Regions from separate parts of the Mucilaginibacter defluvii genome, predicted to be linked through region 2. Evidence: riboswitches for the same ligand, from Rfam matches in the RefSeq annotation. Region 2 holds a riboswitch; each other region holds the start of a gene.

Region 1 (5,554 bases), on a different contig from region 2:
AGAGGTTATATTGTATACCCTTGGTGTTAATGGCATCCTTGCTGTTGCCATTGCCACGCACGTTTATGGAGAATACCGCGAAATCATCTTCCATCATGCTGGGCTCCATGGTAACCAGGTAGCCGGGCACGCGGTAGCGTACCGGTAATTTTTTAGGACGGTTTTTAGGGATGGTCAACCAGCCTCGGATCAAGGCGTTGTTCCATGAACGCATCTCTACTAAATAAACGGTGATCTTGGGGGTCGACAGATCCTTGCGCTCCAGCACCCGGTACTTTGGCGGCACCTTGCTTAACGAGTCGCGCGTTTTTTGCCAGAACGATACAAAATCAGCCGGGCGGTTATTCTCCGCTACGATCTGATCCGGCCTTACACCAAAAACACGGCGTACGGTATCATCATATAAGGAAAGATTGAAACGAAAACTTAGTTCATAGAACCCAGGCGTTTTAGCAGGTATTTTAAAACTAAGCTTTTTACTGCCACCCGGGCCTATTTTTACTTTTACCGAATCAGTAGATACATGTTTACCGTAGTCGGTTTTAAGCTCATAGCTTACTTTACCTTCCTGAACTTCTTTATAAGTACTTTTAACTTTAATATCGTAAGCTACCTCGGCCGGATCGTTAAAGATAGCATTCCTGATTTTAGGTTTGATATCCAGAAAAACTTCACCTTCCGCCTCACCGCCTTCTTCGTGTTCAGGGGTTTGGCTGTAAGCGGCTACAGGCAGAGCTACACTCATGCATATAGCGAAAATAAAAGTTAAAATTTTATTCATCAGGGCCTGAAAAATCAATAGTTGATAACTTAAACCTTAGGGCAGCAATACCAGCTAAGCATATTTTTACCCACAATAGGGAAAAAATTACCCAATACCCCATATTGTAGAGCAGTATTTGAGCGGTGTGGTTTATCTCGCTGTTATTAAAACAACTTAACCACAGCCACTTTTCCTGCTTTAAATATTAAGTATTAATTAACCGCTATTTGCAATAAATGTTAAGAGGCAAAATCGATACCAACTTAGCCGTAAATAACTGACTTAGGGGACTATGCCATATACGGAAGGCTATAAACAAAACGGGCAGGAAGTACCTGCCCGTTTGATATTTAAATTGTTGCTTCAGCTTTTATGCTTTGCCTTGCCTGCTGCGCGGCCGCTACCATGTTTTGCAACGCCACTTTAGTTTCGGGCCATTTGCGCGTTTTAAGGCCGCAATCCGGGTTTACCCAAAGGTTACGGGCGGGTAGCAGTTCAGCTGCTTTTTCAAGCAGGGCCACCATCTCGGCTGTGGTAGGTACGCGCGGCGAGTGGATATCATAAACACCCGGCCCAATCTCATTAGGGTATTTAAAGTTGGCGAATGCCTCCAGCAATTCCATTTGCGAGCGCGATGTTTCAATGGTGATCACATCGGCATCCATAGCAGCTATATGTTCAATAATATCATTAAACTCGCTGTAGCACATGTGCGTATGTATCTGTGTTTCATCAGTAACGCCACTTGCTGAGATGCGAAAGGCCTTTACAGCCCAGTTAAGGTAAGCTGCCCGGTTAGCCTTGCGCAGCGGTAAGCCTTCGCGAATGGCGGGCTCATCTATCTGTATAATGCCGATGCCGTTTTGCTCAAGGGCAACCACCTCATCACGTATGGCCAGGGCTATCTGGTTGGCGGTAACCTCGCGCGGCTGGTCATCCCGCACAAACGACCATTGCAGTATAGTCACCGGCCCGGTAAGCATCCCTTTCATCAGCTTATCAGTTTGGGCTGCAGCAAAGCGGCTCCACCTAACCGTCATATCGCGCGGGCGCAAAACATCGCCATAAATTACAGGCGGCTTTACGCAGCGGCTGCCATAACTTTGCACCCAGCCGTTTTTGGTAAAAGCAAAGCCGTCCAGTTGCTCGCCGAAGTATTCAACCATATCGTTACGTTCAAACTCGCCATGTACCAGTACGTCAATACCAATTTCTTCCTGCCAGCGTATGGCATCTATGGTGGCTTGCTCAATAGCCTTTTCATAATCAGCGGCGCTTAGCTCGCGCTTTTTAAATTTAGCCCGCAGCTGGCGTATATCTTCAGTTTGCGGGAACGAGCCAATGGTAGTTGTAGGGAAGGCCGGGAGTTTAAAACGCTGCTGCTGTATTTGCTGCCTGTTGGCAAAGCCGCTTACACGTTTATCGTCGGCTTCGGTCAGTTCAGCGATACGTTGTTTAACGGCTACTTTGTGCACCCGTGTTGATAATTTGCGTGCCTCGATAGATTGTTGATTGGCTTGCAGATATTGCTGATCATCAGTACCAGTAGCTATGGCTTTAAGCTCTTTTATCTCGTTCAGCTTCTGCCTGGCAAAACTCATCCAGTTTTTAAGACCGTAATCAAGTTCTGTTTCCAGGCCGAGATCAACCGGACTATGCAGCAGTGAACATGATGGCGCTATCATAACACGCCCGGCACCGATAGCAGCTTTCGCTTTTTCTATCAATTCCAACGACGCTTTATAATCATTCTTCCAGATGTTACGGCCATCAATTACACCTAACGACAGGCTCAGGCTTTCAGGCAGTTGTGCCAACACGTCATTCAATTGTTGCGGCGCGCGTACCAGGTCAATATGCAGGGCGGCAACCGGCAGATTTACGGCAAGCGAGGTATTATCATGCAGGGCATCAAAATAAGTAGCTACTAAAATATTTACACCGTTAACACGATTGCTTATCAATTTATAGGCATATTCAAAGGCTTCCTTCTCTTTTTGCGACAGATCAAGCGCCAGTACAGGTTCATCTATCTGTATCCATTCTGCGCCTTGTTGCTTTAAGCGATTGATGATGTCGACATAGACAGGTACCAGTTTCTTTATCAGGTCGATACGTTCAAAGCGGCTGCCTTTTTCTTTGCCCAATAACAGGTAAGTTACCGGGCCAATCAATACGGGTTTGGCATTGTTGCCCAGGTATTGGCGGGCTTGCTGGTACTCGGCAAATGGTTTTTCAGAGAATATACGGAATTCCTGCACCTGGGTAAACTCGGGTACCAGGTAATGGTAATTGGTATCAAACCACTTGGTCATTTCCAGTGCCGTAATATCCAATCCGTTTTGCTGATAGCCGCGGGCCATGGCAAAATACAAGTCAGTTTCGGTATTAGTTTTAACTTCGGTAAGCACTGGGGCAAAGCGCTCGGGTATTACCCCCAACAGCAGGCTCATATCCAGCACCTGGTCGTAAAAACTGAAATCGTTACAAGGTATCAGGTTAATACCCGCATCCAGTTGTGTTTGCCAGTTTTCTTCCTTAATTGCTTTTCCAACCTGGTTCAGTTCTTTCAGGTCGATTTTGCCTGCCCAGTAATTTTCGCAGGCTTTTTTGAGTTCACGGCGGCTACCAATGCGCGGGTAACCTAAGTTTTGCGTTAGCATTCTTTTAAAAAATTAATTAAATAAATCTGTTAAAAGCGCTTTAGCCTAAGCTTCGCAATGCGTTTGGGGTGGAGTAGAAAGACAGGCACGACGGTACATAGCAATCCCGTCAAAACAGAAGGTTAGCCTAACATGTACATCATACCTGATCAATTGCTTCATACCGCGAAAGCATTGTCAATTCGGTGGCAGGCAGGTCTCCTGGCTTGTAACATTTCTGCCGCTCTTCCCATTTATTAAAACAGTGAGCATTTGTTGGCAGAAACCTTTTGCGTTACTTACAGTTGCGCGACAGCCCGTGATTTGCACACGGTTCCCTATTAATTTAGCGTTTGTAAAACCCGCACCGGTTTGATGAAGAATAAGTAAAGAACTTGCAGGGGCTAAAATAGATAAAATATAATTATCAGGGTTTGCCCAGGTTTTTAAACGACACAACCGCAAATAAATCATTTGCGGCACACATAGCAACCACATAAAAAGACGGATTTTACCGCCGATTTTATATTTATTTAATGGATAAATAACATTTAAACAAATTAAATTTTGTTATGGAAGCTTTTTAATTATATTAGGAAGTCCGAAATCATGTAAAACCAATTAATTGTGATGAGAGGGTTTAAATTAAATCGCCACCGGAATTTAACCTTTGAGGAAGTATTTGAGCATTATAAGCTGCAGGTTTATAATCAGGTTTACGCTATAGCAAAGTCTGGTTACGCAGCCGAAGAAATTACCCAGGAGATATTCATCAAGCTTTGGACAAATGCCGAGGCCTTGAATGATGTAAAAAACCTGGGCGGTTACATTTATACCATTACACGTAACTATTCCCTTAATTATTTGCGTAAAGCTGCCAGCGATACCCGGCTGGTTAACGAGCTGATGCGCGTAGCCGTTGTTGATGATAACAATACAGAGGCTCGCCTTGCGGTTTCTGAATGCAGGCAATTGATATCGCGCGCTGTAGGCCGGCTATCGCCACAACGCCAGTTGGTTTATAAACTATGTAAAGAGGACGGCATGACGTATGACGAAATTGCCGCGCAGCTCAACCTCTCAAAACATACGGTAAAAAACCACCTGATGGCCGCCCTTAGCTTTATAAATACATACCTTACCAAAAATGGTGTCCACTCGGCCATGGTGCTGCTGTTTTGCTGCATTTATAACCAATAGCACTACAAACAAATTTTATTTTACTTTTTATTAGTCTGATAGCTGATTTACTGTGTCTTTAGTATATCAATCAGTTATTAAATGGATCAAAGTCAGCGTAAATCAGAACTTCTTAAAAAGTACATGGGCAATACGTGTACACGCGGGGAGTTTGATGAATTGTTTGAAATGCTAAGGCAGGCAGACAATTTTGATGATTTTGACCTTGCCTTTAAAAACCATTGGGATAAAGCATCACAGGTGGCCACGCCCAAAGCGGCAAATCTGGGTGGCATCCGGCAAAACGTTGTAATGCGCCTGTGGAGCATGCGCAGGGGGCGCGTACGCGTTAAATACGCAACTGCCATTTTATTGATATGCGGCGCGGCGCTGTTTTTATTTAACCGTTACCAAAAGCCCGAGGCGCCGGTTTACCAAACCGCACAAACTTCAGCAGCCAAAACAAAAGTAGTATTATTGGCTGATGGCACCCGCGTTACATTGAATGCCAACAGCAGCTTACGCTATCCCGATAATTTCAATGCCGATAAACGCGAAGTGTACCTGACGGGTGAAGCTTATTTTGAAGTATTTCATGATGCAGAAAAACCATTTGTAATTCACTCCGGCAAGTTGCTTACCCATGTTTTGGGCACAACCTTTACGGTTAGCGCTTATCCGCAGGCGGCATCCCCGTTAAATGTAACCGTACTAACCGGCAAGGTAGCCGTAAAGCATCAGCAGGCCAATGCCCTTGCGGTGCTTACCCGGGGCGAATCAGCAACCATGAGTTACGGCAAAACACGGTTTGAACTGACCAAACTCAAAAATCCCGAAGACGCCATTGCCTGGATTGATGATAAATTGATTTTTGAAAACACCGATCTGAAGCAGGTTGCCGCCGTTTTGAGTAACAAGTACGGCGTCAGCATCATTATAAATGATAAAAAGCTGGCCGACCAGCGCATAA
Region 2 (5,554 bases):
GTTCAGTAAACGCAGTAGCGTCACGCAGACGAAGAAAAAGAATCTTGAACCTCGCTAAAGGTTATTGGGGTTCACGCAGCAAGGTTTATACCATTGCAAAAAACACAGTAGAAAAAGGTTTACAGTATGCTTACCGCGACCGTAAAACCAAGAAAAGAGAATTCAGAGCTTTATGGATCCAGCGTATTAACGCCGGTGCCCGTCAGCACGGAATTTCATATTCGCAATTAATGGGCAAATTAGCCGCTAAAGAGATCGGTTTAAACCGTAAGGTATTAGCTGACCTGGCTATGAACAACCCAGATGCATTCAAAGCAATTATTGACGCAGTAAAATAGTTCTGTTTAGCAACGTTTTACATTGAAGAACGCCTGGTATTAACCGGGCGTTTTTTTTGTGCATTTTTACTTTCTAATATTATTTTACATATTCAGGGAAATTAATGTTCGCCCTGAGTAAATGGAACTACCCAAACCTATCAGCCAAAAAATAACCGAATTCGCACCCTATGCCGAAATGCTGCCCGGCGTAACTATCATCCACCATATTGCTGATTTTTCGGTAGTTCATATGTGCTCAAAAGGGCAGAAGTTACTGGGAGTAACCGTTGATGAGTTAAGGGAAATGGGAGCAGAATACTACCCGCGTTATTTCAACATGGAATATATGGAAGGCCTGCTGCCGAAAATGGAGAAGCTTTTACGTGACAATAAAAAGAACGAAAGTTTCAGCTATTTTCAACAGGTAAAATACGCCGGTAAGGATGACTGGACCTGGCACATTACCTCCACCGGTATTTTTATGTGGGATGATGATGGCAAGCCCTTGCTAACCATAACTACCGCGCTGCCCATTGAAAATCTGAAAGAAGTTGAACCCAAAGCCGAGCGATTATTAGCCGAAAATATATTCCTTCGTAACAATGCGGCGCGTTTTGGCTTGTTAAGTAAGCGGGAGATCAGCATTTTAAAATTGGTGGCTGGCGGCAAAAGTTCGCCCGAAATAGCTAAAGAGCTATTCATATCGGCAGAGACAGTGCAAACACACCGCCGAAACATCAAACAAAAGCTTGGCATATCCAATAATTTTGAATTTACAGAATACGCCCGCGCCTTCAACCTGCTATAAAAAAAGCGCTTACAAATATTGTAAGCGCCTTAATTAATAGATTTAATTTCTACAACAGCGGGTCTGTGCTTTTGTCGTTTAATTCGCGGGTATCATTGTCGATATCCATGTATTGCTTAAAGTTCTGAACATCAGCGTTGACCATGCTTTTAAACACCGGGTTCAAAGCATACGCTATACTTGCGCCAAGGCCACCTGCAGGTGGGTGGTAGCTGATCACCACATCAACCAGGGTTCCGCCATTTTCGGCATCTCTGAAACGTACCTTACCTGCGTTATCAATGATAGATCCCGGCAGTGAGCTCCAGCCAATCATGTAACCCGGCTCGTCCTTCACAATCTCAGCATCCCAGGTAACACGGGCTACGCCGGCCGGTAACTTAAGCTCCCAGTGCGATCGGGTGTTATCAATCACCTGTACGCTTTCCAGATGTTTCATAAACAGAGGCAAATTATCAAGCTGACGCCAAAACTCATAAACCTGATAACGCGGCTTGTTAACCACAAAGGCTGAACGTACATTTACGTTCACCACATCATCGGTAGTGGTTTTACCAACCCGGCTATACAATTCACAGTGGCCTGTAAATCCCCTGCTTAGCAGGTAGCCGCCGGCTCCAAGTTTTATAATACTTGAAAACGGACTTTTAAACAGGTTTTTAAAACCCGATATTCCTAATTTAACACCCGTAGCAATGGAGATATATCGCTCCGGCCATGTTAGGTTTATAGGTTCCGCGTTATTCTCGGCGCGGTGGTAGTTGTTTGCCAACTGTATTGATGCATTCGACATAATGATATGTTTTTAAGTAGATTACTTATATAACATTGTGCCGTTAAAGGAGTTTTGCTTTAGTTAAAAAACTTGCTTTTACACGAACGGTTTTTTTTTAAATAGTAGTCGCTATTTATTGTACATTTGTGCGCTTTTGGTTTTGCGTTGTTACTTGATAGCCTCGCAAATTAAAAGGGAATACGGTGTAAGTCCGTAACTGTCCCGCAGCTGTAAGCTCTGTAACCAAAAATCCGTCAATAAGCCACTGTAGTAATAAACTATGGGAAGGCAGGAGTGAGGGGAGCAAGTCAGAATACCTGCCATAAGTAATTAATTATTCGAAGCTTTCGGGGATTGAAGCTTGAATGGCATGTGCAATGCGCATTTCACTCATATTATATTTCTCCTGATCTCTTTTCGTTTTAAATAGTCGTGGTGAAATCAATATGTTAAACAAAAATATTTTTGCATTAAATGCGATAGCGTTTTTCATATTGGGCTTTAGCCAGAATACCCTCGCGCAATCCGACAGTGTCAAAAACTTACAGGAAGTACACATTCAAGGTATTACATCAGGTGTTTTAAAGTCGGCTACTCCTGTTCAGGCTATTACATCTGCTGATTTTTCCAGATATAGCGCTTTTAGCGTAGCCGATGCAGTTCGCAATTTTTCTGGAGTTGCCGTGCGCGATTATGGCGGAATAGGCGGATTAAAAACAGTTTCGGTACGCAGTATGGGTGCCGGTTACACCAGCGTTTTGTACGATGGTATACCGATAAACGATGCGCAAACCGGGCAGGTAGATCTTGGGCGCTTTAATTTATTGAATTTACAGGAGATTATTTTATATACCGGCCAGCCGATTAACCTAAGCTTGCCAGCTCGTTCGTATGCGAATTCGGCGGTGCTTTCGCTCATTACAAAGCAGCCTCAATTAAGTGTTGAAAAACCTTACGGCATTACTGCCGGTGTGCGTGCCGGAAGCTTTAGTTTAATCAATCCTTATGTACAGTGGCAGCAGCGATTGAGTAATAATTGGTCGGCTGTACTAAACGCCTCAACACAAAAAGCTAACGGCAATTACAAATTTAAAGATAACTTTGGTGGCAGAGACACCATCGGCAGGCGTGTAAATAGCGACGTATCTACCCAGCAAATTGACTGGGGAGTTTACTACAGCAAAGACGACAGTACGACGTTCAGGCTTCAGTTTAATTACATCAGCTCTGACCGTGGTTTGCCCGGTCCGGTCATACTTAATGCTGTATATCAAGATCAGCACCTGCTTAACCAGGACGCTTTTGTGCAGGCTGTTTATGACCGTATTTGGCAGAGTTCATTGCATCTGTTATTAACCGCCAAGGCATCGCACAATTACCAGCATTATACCGATGCTTCATTTTTGAATAATAATGGCGGCGCTAATGAACATTATACACAGCGCGAGCTTTACCAATCCGCCACTTTAAGCTATAAACCCTTTAATAACTGGGAAATATCCTACGGTACCGATGCGTCGTTTACAGATATGGATATTGATGTTTACAGGTACGCGTTTCCAAAGCGATTGTCGTTATACAATGTGTTGGCGAGTAACTTAAAAACAGGCCGCTTCGGGTTTCAGGCAAGTTTACTCAGCATGTATATCAATGATGATGCGGAGACAAACACCGCAGCAAAATCAAAATCGGCATTAAGTCCAACGCTTGTGGCAAGCTTTGAGGCGATAAAGAACGGCGAATTACTGTTTCGGGCATTTTATAAAGATGTTTATCGTTACCCTAACCTGTCCGAGCAATATTACTACGCCGTACAGCCACGTAATCTTCAACCGGAACAATCACGCCAATTTAATGCCGGTGCGGTCTACACCAAAAATTTCGACAGTTTTACAGAATATTTTTTGGCAAGCGTTGATGGTTATTATTATAAGGTAACCAATAAAATTTTCTCCTTTCCGGGGCGGTCGGCAGAGATTTTAAGCGTGCGCAACATTGGTAAGGTAGATATCCGAGGGCTGGATTTAAACCTAAAAACACGTTTTAAACCGGTTAATGGTTATGCGGGTTTACTTAGCCTGGCTTATACCTATCAACGGGCAATTGATATCAGTAACCCGGGCGATAGTTTTTATAAAGATCAGATACCATACACGCCAAAACATACGCTTGCTTTAAATGCAGGCGTTAGGCACAACGGCGTCGGCTTATTTTATAATCACATTTTTTCATCGTCGCGATATTATCTGAGCAATAACCGGCCGGAATATTATGTTCCTGCATATCATGTAAGCGATCTGTCGCTAACCTATAATTTCAAGCTGCTGAAAAAACAGTTTTATACAGCGGTGGAGGTTAACAACGCGTTTAACAGTAATTACGTAATTGTGAAAGGATACCCCATGCCGCCGCGCTCACTACGCTTAACACTTCAATTAACAATTTAATACATCAAAATGAGATCATTTAAACACAGCTACTTATTACTTTTATCTGCCCTTTCGTTATTAGCTACTTCATGTAGTAAGGATGACGACCCGATAGTTGCCGAAGATAATTTAGGCACTGGCGTATTTATCGTTAATCAGGGAGCATTCAGCGCAAGCAATGCGTCATTAACTTTCTATAATACCACAACCAAAAAGGTTACTTTAGATGTATTTTCGGCTGCTAATGGCACCGGCTTGGGTTCTGTAGCGAATGATGCTGCAATTTATGGCTCAAAAATGTACATTACGGTGAACGTTTCGAGTACCTTAGAGGTAGTCGACCCGCGCAATGGTAAGCTGATCAAACATATCGACATGAAAAATAACGGTGTTGCGCGCCAGCCCAGGTATGTGGCTTTTTATAAAAATAAGGCCTATATCACATCGTATGATAATACGGTAGCCGTGATTGATACCGCGAGCCTCACTATCGAGAAGTTCATCACTGTTGGTCGTAACCCTGAACAAATGGCCATTGCGAACGGAAAACTCTATGTAGCTAACTCAGGCGGACTTACCTTCGGCAATCCGGATAACAGTGTATCAGTTATTGACTTAAATACAAATACGGAAACAAAGAAGATCACTGTTCCGGCTAACCCGGTTAGTTTGGCTGCTGATGCAGGCGGCGACGTATACGTGATTTCAGCAGGCGACTATGATAAGATACTGCCTGCACTTACCATTATCAATGGTACTAACGATGCGATAAAATCGAGCGAGACCACTGATATTGGTTATGGCAACACCATCGCGATAGCCGGAAATTCTGCATACCTGATTTCGGGCGATGGTAAAGTAGTGGTATTTAACACAACTACCGACCAGGTAAGTAACGCCAATTTCATAACCGGCAACTTTAAATTTGCTACACCATTTGCCATAGCGGTTAAAGAGAGTACCGGTGAAGTATTTGTTACGGATGCTAAAGGCTACACCGCTGATGGCAAACTTTATATATTCAGCCGTGAAGGGGCAATTAAGGATAGCGCAGCTACAGGATTAATACCGGGTAAAGTTGTGTTTAAAAACAACTAAACGCTAAGTTTACAAATTGCTTTTTAATCGTTAATTTCGCATATAAATATACAAGCAATGTCGGCATATAATATGAACACCCGCAATACAGTACTCATACTCATGATAGTAGGCGCTATAGCCA
Region 3 (5,554 bases), on a different contig from region 2:
CGTTTTAAAGCCGAAGTAATCGAACCCGAAATCGCGGTCGTAAATAATGGTGCTGTCTAACACTTCAGCATTATCTCTGATCACTTCCCAAACGTCATCAGCGATCAGCGATGCGTTTTTGCCATTCTTGCTATCTACGTACTCATACAGCATACGCATGGTTTCGCTGAATGATTTTACCGTGTTTTTATGCAGGTTTGACACAGCTATACGCGATGCCAGCAAAGCATAATCCGGGTGCTTGGTGGTTAATGACGCGGCAGTTTCAGCAGCCAGGTTATCCAGTTCCGAAGTGGTTACGCCATCATATAAACCCTCAATCACCTTTTTGGCAACGTCAATCGGATCAACCAGTTGAAACCCGTAGCACAACTTCTCGATACGTGCTGTTATCTTATCAAATTTTACCGACTCTTTGCGGCCATCTCTTTTTATTACAAACATATTGCGTGCCCCCTAACCCCCTAAAGGGGGAGTTTCTAAGTGAGTGTATTTATTATAGTTAATTATCTTTTTTGCTCCTCTCCTTTAGAGGAGGTTGGGTGGGGCTGTTAAAAGTCCTCATCCAGCGAGAACGATTTGCTCTCGGGTACGTTGTTTAGTACACCGCTTTTTTGATAGTCGCCTACGCGCTTTTCAAAAAAGTTGGTTTTACCCTGCAAGCTTATCATCTCCATAAAATCAAACGGATTGGTAGCGTTATAGTGCTTATCATAACCCAACTCTTGCAACCATCTGTCGGCCACAAACTCAATGTACTGGCTCATCAGCTTGGCATTCATGCCTATCAGGTTAACCGGTAACGCATCGCTTACAAATTCCTTTTCTATTTCAACGGCATCGGTAATAATGCTCGTTGCTTCCTCTTTGCTCAACTTGTTGTTAAGCATACTGTATAGTAAGCAGGCAAACTCACAGTGCATACCTTCATCACGAGAGATCAGCTCATTGCTAAAAGTTAAGCCCGGCATCAGGCCACGTTTTTTAAGCCAGAACAGTGAGCAAAAGCTACCCGAAAAAAAGATACCCTCTACCGCGGCGAAAGCTACAAGGCGCTGCGCAAAGGTGCCGTTCTCAATCCATTTAAGGGCCCATTCGGCTTTTTTGCCTACACATGGCACGGTATCAATGGCATGGAATAAACGGTCTTTTTCAACAGGGTCTTTAACGTAAGTATCAATCAACAGGGCGTATGTTTCAGAGTGTATATTCTCCATCATGATCTGGAAACCATAAAAGCAGCGTGCTTCAGGAACCTGTACTTCACTCATAAAGTTCACCGCCAGGTTTTCGTTCACAATACCATCGCTGGCGGCAAAAAACGCCAGTATGTGCGATATGAAATGCTTTTCGCCGGCGTTAAGCGTTTCCCAGTGCTTCAGGTCGTCGCTAAGGTCAATTTCCTCGGCTGTCCAAAAGCTGGCTTCGTGCTTTTTGTACATTTCCCAAATACGGGGGTAATTAATGGGGAGAATCACAAAGCGGTCTTTGTTCTCTCGTAGCAATACTTCATCGTTTTCCTGTTTCATAAGCGCCTCGTTAATTAAATTATTGTATGTGTTGCAGCAGGTACTGACAAAAGACGAGGGCGCGACAGGCAAGCGCTCAATGGCGCCGGCAGGCAGGCTACTTCTTTTGGCAAAACCCTATGCGTGAAAGTTCTGTCAAATACCGCAGGGCAGGTGTCTGGCTTTGTTTTGGTCAATGGTCAGTTGTCACTGGTGAGTGGTTAGTAGTCAGTTGTGAGCATTGGAATGACATCCAATCACTACTCACCGCTCACCATTCACTATTCACAACTCGCTGATGACTAAAACGATACAGTTGCAACGTCAGCCCATGAGTTTAACATGGTTCCCTTTTAATACCAGTTATAAAACCGGCAACCTTACGGTGTTTACAAAGAACTATTTGGTGCTTTCAAAGATAGGCGACGAGGGAAGTATCGAGGTAATGATAGTTTTTAACATCTGGGGTAAGTTATAAACACCTTACTACTTCTTTTTACCAACGCCTGATACGCGGGTGGCATTATCCTTTACAAAGGTATCCCAGCCGGAGTATGATTTTTTTGAAGAAGAAGAGGAGCCGCTAACAACGCTGCGCTGAAACGCGTGACATACCGCCACGGCCAGGCCATCTGTAGCGTCGAGAAAATCGGGGGTTTCGGTAAAATTCAGCAAGCGTTGTATCATACCGGCAACCTGCTCTTTGGTGGCATTGCCGTTACCGGTTATGGATTGTTTTATTTTGCGGGGAGCATATTCGGTTATATCAACATTACGGGACAAAGCCGCGGCCATAGCCATGCCCTGTGCCCTGCCCAGCTTAAGCATTACCTGAATGTTTTTACCGTAAAAAGGCGCCTCAATTGCCAGGCAATCGGGATGATAGTTATCAATAAGCGCTACCGTTTTTTCGAAGATGCGCTGCAGCTTGAGCATGTGATCGTCAATGTTACCCATTTTTACCACGCCCAGGCTAATAAGCTCCAATTTGGAGCCGGTTTGCTTGATCAGCCCGTAACCCATTACGGCTGTACCCGGGTCGATGCCTAAAATTATACGCTCTTGTGTATTGGTGCTTTGCATGTACAAATGCGAAGGTAACAGTTTATTGCCGCAGTATGGCCATATATTCATCGCGGCCGATCATGCCCGCACCCATGCTTTCCAGGTGTTCAGTATATACCTGGCAATCAATAAGGCTGTACTTACCTGTTTTGCAGAGTGTAATAAGCGCGGTTTTTGAAGCATTGCTTACTTTGCTGAACATGCTTTCGCCGCAAAAAACCTTGCCTACTTCTACCCCATACAGGCCGCCAACCAGCGCCTCATCCTGCCAAACCTCTACAGAATGGGCTTTGCCCAGTTGGTGCAGATTGATGTAAGCCGCCATCATATCACCGGTGATCCAGGTGCCATCCTGCCCTTCGCGAGGTACCAGCGAACAAGCCTTTATTACCTCTGCAAAGGCAGTATTAAATGTTACCCTGAACTTGCCCGAGCGCAGTACCTGCCGCATGCTTTTTGAGATGACTACCGTTGCCGGGTTCAGCACAAAGCGCTCGTGCGGCGAGTACCACAGTATGGGTGTGTCATCACTATACCACGGAAATATGCCGTTTTGGTAAGCCAGCATCAATCGTCCGGCACTCAAATCGCCGCCTATGGCCAGCAGGCCATCCGCTTCGGCCAGGGCCGGATCCGGAAACAGCAAACGTTCATCAAGCCTGAAAATCATCGGCGCAAAGTTACGCCTTGCGTTTTATAACCAGCTTTTTGTTTTGCGCTTTCGCTACGTTATCCAGGTATTGCTGCATTTCGGTATACTTTGCCGCCGGGATAATGTGGTTGTTTAACGTAAATTTAGCCGTGCTAACCACTTCATTTTTGGCTGCATCATAAGCGTAGTTCAGAGTATAATCGCCGTAGGCAAATTTTAAGGTTTGATTAGCCGGCATGTTCTCCACCTCAAACCCTTCGGGTAAACTAATGGTGGTTACACAATTTTTTAACAACGGATGGTCAAAGTAAAAATCAGCTTTGCGCTTTTCTTCCGCCGGGCAGGTGTATGCCCAAAGGTCAAACGCGGCCGGTTTATAAAACTGGCGCGGCCCGGCAATTACATCGCTGAATTTATCGTACGCCATTTCCAGTTCCAGTTCTTTCATGCCATCCTTATCATCGGCTTGCTTAATATTGAATGCAGCGGGTTGCTTCATTTTAAGATACCGGATAAAAAATTCTTTTTGCTCATCAACCGACATTTCGGCAACCCCAAGCATCATACTCCTGAACTCACCGGTATTTTTTAATTTTATGGTTGATACCGCGCTGCCATCAGCATTAAGCTTAATATTTACATTGCTGTTAAAGGCATTGTTTGCGGCTTTGGTTTTAGGCGTGCTCACCAGTTTGCCGCCGCTCTCGGTTATAAGTAAAGCATTACGGTTTTCAGTAAATGTGCCTAACACACCGAATGGCTGTGTATCACTCGTGCACTCCAGCCAGGTGGTATCGTTTTTAAAGGGAATACACAATATGGCATGGTTAAACCTGTTTTGGCTAAATGCAAAATCAGCAGGTTCGCTGTTTTCGCCGGCCCGGATCAGGGCATAGTTGGCCGGTATGTTCACCGCTTTAAGCATAGCGTACATATAGTTGGAAAGGGCCTTACAGTCGCCATACTTTTTTTGGTCGACAAAGCTCGCGGCAAATGGCTTTAAACCGCCAATACCCAACTGAATACTCACGTAACGCATGTTCTTTTGCAAATACTCGTATAAAAATTTAGCCTTTTCTTTATCCGTTTTAAAGTTAGCAGTCATTTTCCTGAACTCTTCGGCACGGGCAGGCGGCAGGGTGTTTACATCGCTGTTGAGCGCTTGAATCCACTTGCCGAAATTTTCCCAGGTATCTAATTTTCCTGGGCGATTATCATAAGAAAAGTTAACCGGCGAAAAATCAACCCGTGGCGCAACACACCATTCGGGCACCCCTTTTTCGTTTTTAAAAGCCTTCAGGTTTGACACGCTCCAGCTATAAACATCGTTACCGTTTATAACTGATTTTTGTGGCTTAATGGTGGTATTGCGATTGTTATAGCGTAAGCCGGCTGCGGGGTTAACAATAAACGTACATGATGAGTATTGCACTGAACGTTCCGCTTCCTGCAACTGCCAGCTTCCATAGCTCAGAATACCATCATCCTCAAGCTCAAATATCATTTCGATAGTTAGCGGATATGAGGCTACCGTATGTGAAATAGCCTTTATGCGCTGATCGGTTATTATGGAAATATTGTCGATAGCCGACCGGTCGTACATATCGCTTTTCTTATATTTTTTAATGACACCACCATCCGCGTTATAAACAATCATCTGGAAAGAATTGATGAACGAGGTTTTATCATACGGTAATATAATGCGGGTTTCATCAATAGCATGTTCGTTTAACACGGTAACTACCGAGTGCGCCTTATGTATTCTGCGGCCAGGTGTGCTGATGGTAATTTCCTCGCTTTTGTAACGCAATACAGCATCCGCGTCCGTTTTAAGAGAATCAGGTATGGTTGAAGCCTTATATAATTCCGGCGATACTTTTTGGGCAAAAACAGGTATGCCGCCCGCAAGCAGCATACCTAATAAAAACAATCTCTTAAACATGTGGGATTACGATTTCTTTAACACGATCTGCTCATTCAGCATTTCATACATCTGGCGGCTAAATTCACGAAAATCGGCATAATCTTCTTTAAAGTAAGTAGTCTTAAGGTGGTCAACATAGTAACGTACCGATATCACGTCGTTTGAAAAGTTTACCATTCTGCGGAACACAACGCTTTTGTCCGGCGTGGTAAGGCTTACGCTTTTAGGTAAAGTTTCGGCTTTGTAACCGGCCGGAATTTTGTACATACCGGTAAAGGTCATGTTATCGCGGTAGCCAAATTCAATATCAGTATAACGGTTCTCGCTGAGGAACGGGTTAGTGTTCGTCATGGTGAGTACGTTAGGGTTAAAGTAGATAAAATTACCGTCGGACCCGGTCAAATC

Evidence for each region. A riboswitch is a leader RNA that binds a small molecule or an ion and turns the genes downstream of it on or off. The one in region 2 is predicted to bind cobalamin.
Region 1: linked by a shared signal. The riboswitch ahead of metE (5-methyltetrahydropteroyltriglutamate--homocysteine S-methyltransferase) and the one ahead of ABD960_RS08410 (TonB-dependent receptor plug domain-containing protein) in region 2 are both predicted to bind cobalamin.
Region 3: linked by a shared signal. The riboswitch ahead of ABD960_RS01580 (ribonucleoside-diphosphate reductase small subunit) and the one ahead of ABD960_RS08410 (TonB-dependent receptor plug domain-containing protein) in region 2 are both predicted to bind cobalamin.

The regions. Positions count from the first base shown of each region.
Region 1 covers NZ_BAABJI010000004.1:825,605-831,158, reverse strand. Annotated here, with positions in the region: gene ABD960_RS20800 (acetylxylan esterase) at 1-781, opposite strand, end outside; gene metE (5-methyltetrahydropteroyltriglutamate--homocysteine S-methyltransferase) at 1,114-3,426, opposite strand; cobalamin riboswitch at 3,601-3,786, opposite strand; gene ABD960_RS20790 (RNA polymerase sigma factor) at 4,036-4,605, shown strand; gene ABD960_RS20785 (FecR family protein) at 4,687-5,554, shown strand, end outside.
Region 2 covers NZ_BAABJI010000002.1:492,058-497,611, forward strand. Annotated here, with positions in the region: gene rplT (50S ribosomal protein L20) at 1-338, shown strand, start outside; gene ABD960_RS08400 (helix-turn-helix transcriptional regulator) at 460-1,128, shown strand; gene ABD960_RS08405 (SRPBCC family protein) at 1,178-1,921, opposite strand; cobalamin riboswitch at 2,042-2,242, shown strand; gene ABD960_RS08410 (TonB-dependent receptor plug domain-containing protein) at 2,350-4,350, shown strand; gene ABD960_RS08415 (DUF5074 domain-containing protein) at 4,360-5,430, shown strand; gene ABD960_RS08420 (DUF6580 family putative transport protein) at 5,488-5,554, shown strand, end outside.
Region 3 covers NZ_BAABJI010000001.1:359,177-364,730, reverse strand. Annotated here, with positions in the region: gene ABD960_RS01585 (ribonucleoside-diphosphate reductase subunit alpha) at 1-444, opposite strand, end outside; gene ABD960_RS01580 (ribonucleoside-diphosphate reductase small subunit) at 552-1,529, opposite strand; cobalamin riboswitch at 1,661-1,906, opposite strand; gene ruvC (crossover junction endodeoxyribonuclease RuvC) at 1,995-2,591, opposite strand; gene aat (leucyl/phenylalanyl-tRNA--protein transferase) at 2,614-3,243, opposite strand; gene ABD960_RS01565 (DUF3857 domain-containing transglutaminase family protein) at 3,254-5,167, opposite strand; gene ABD960_RS01560 (DUF3857 domain-containing protein) at 5,174-5,554, opposite strand, start outside.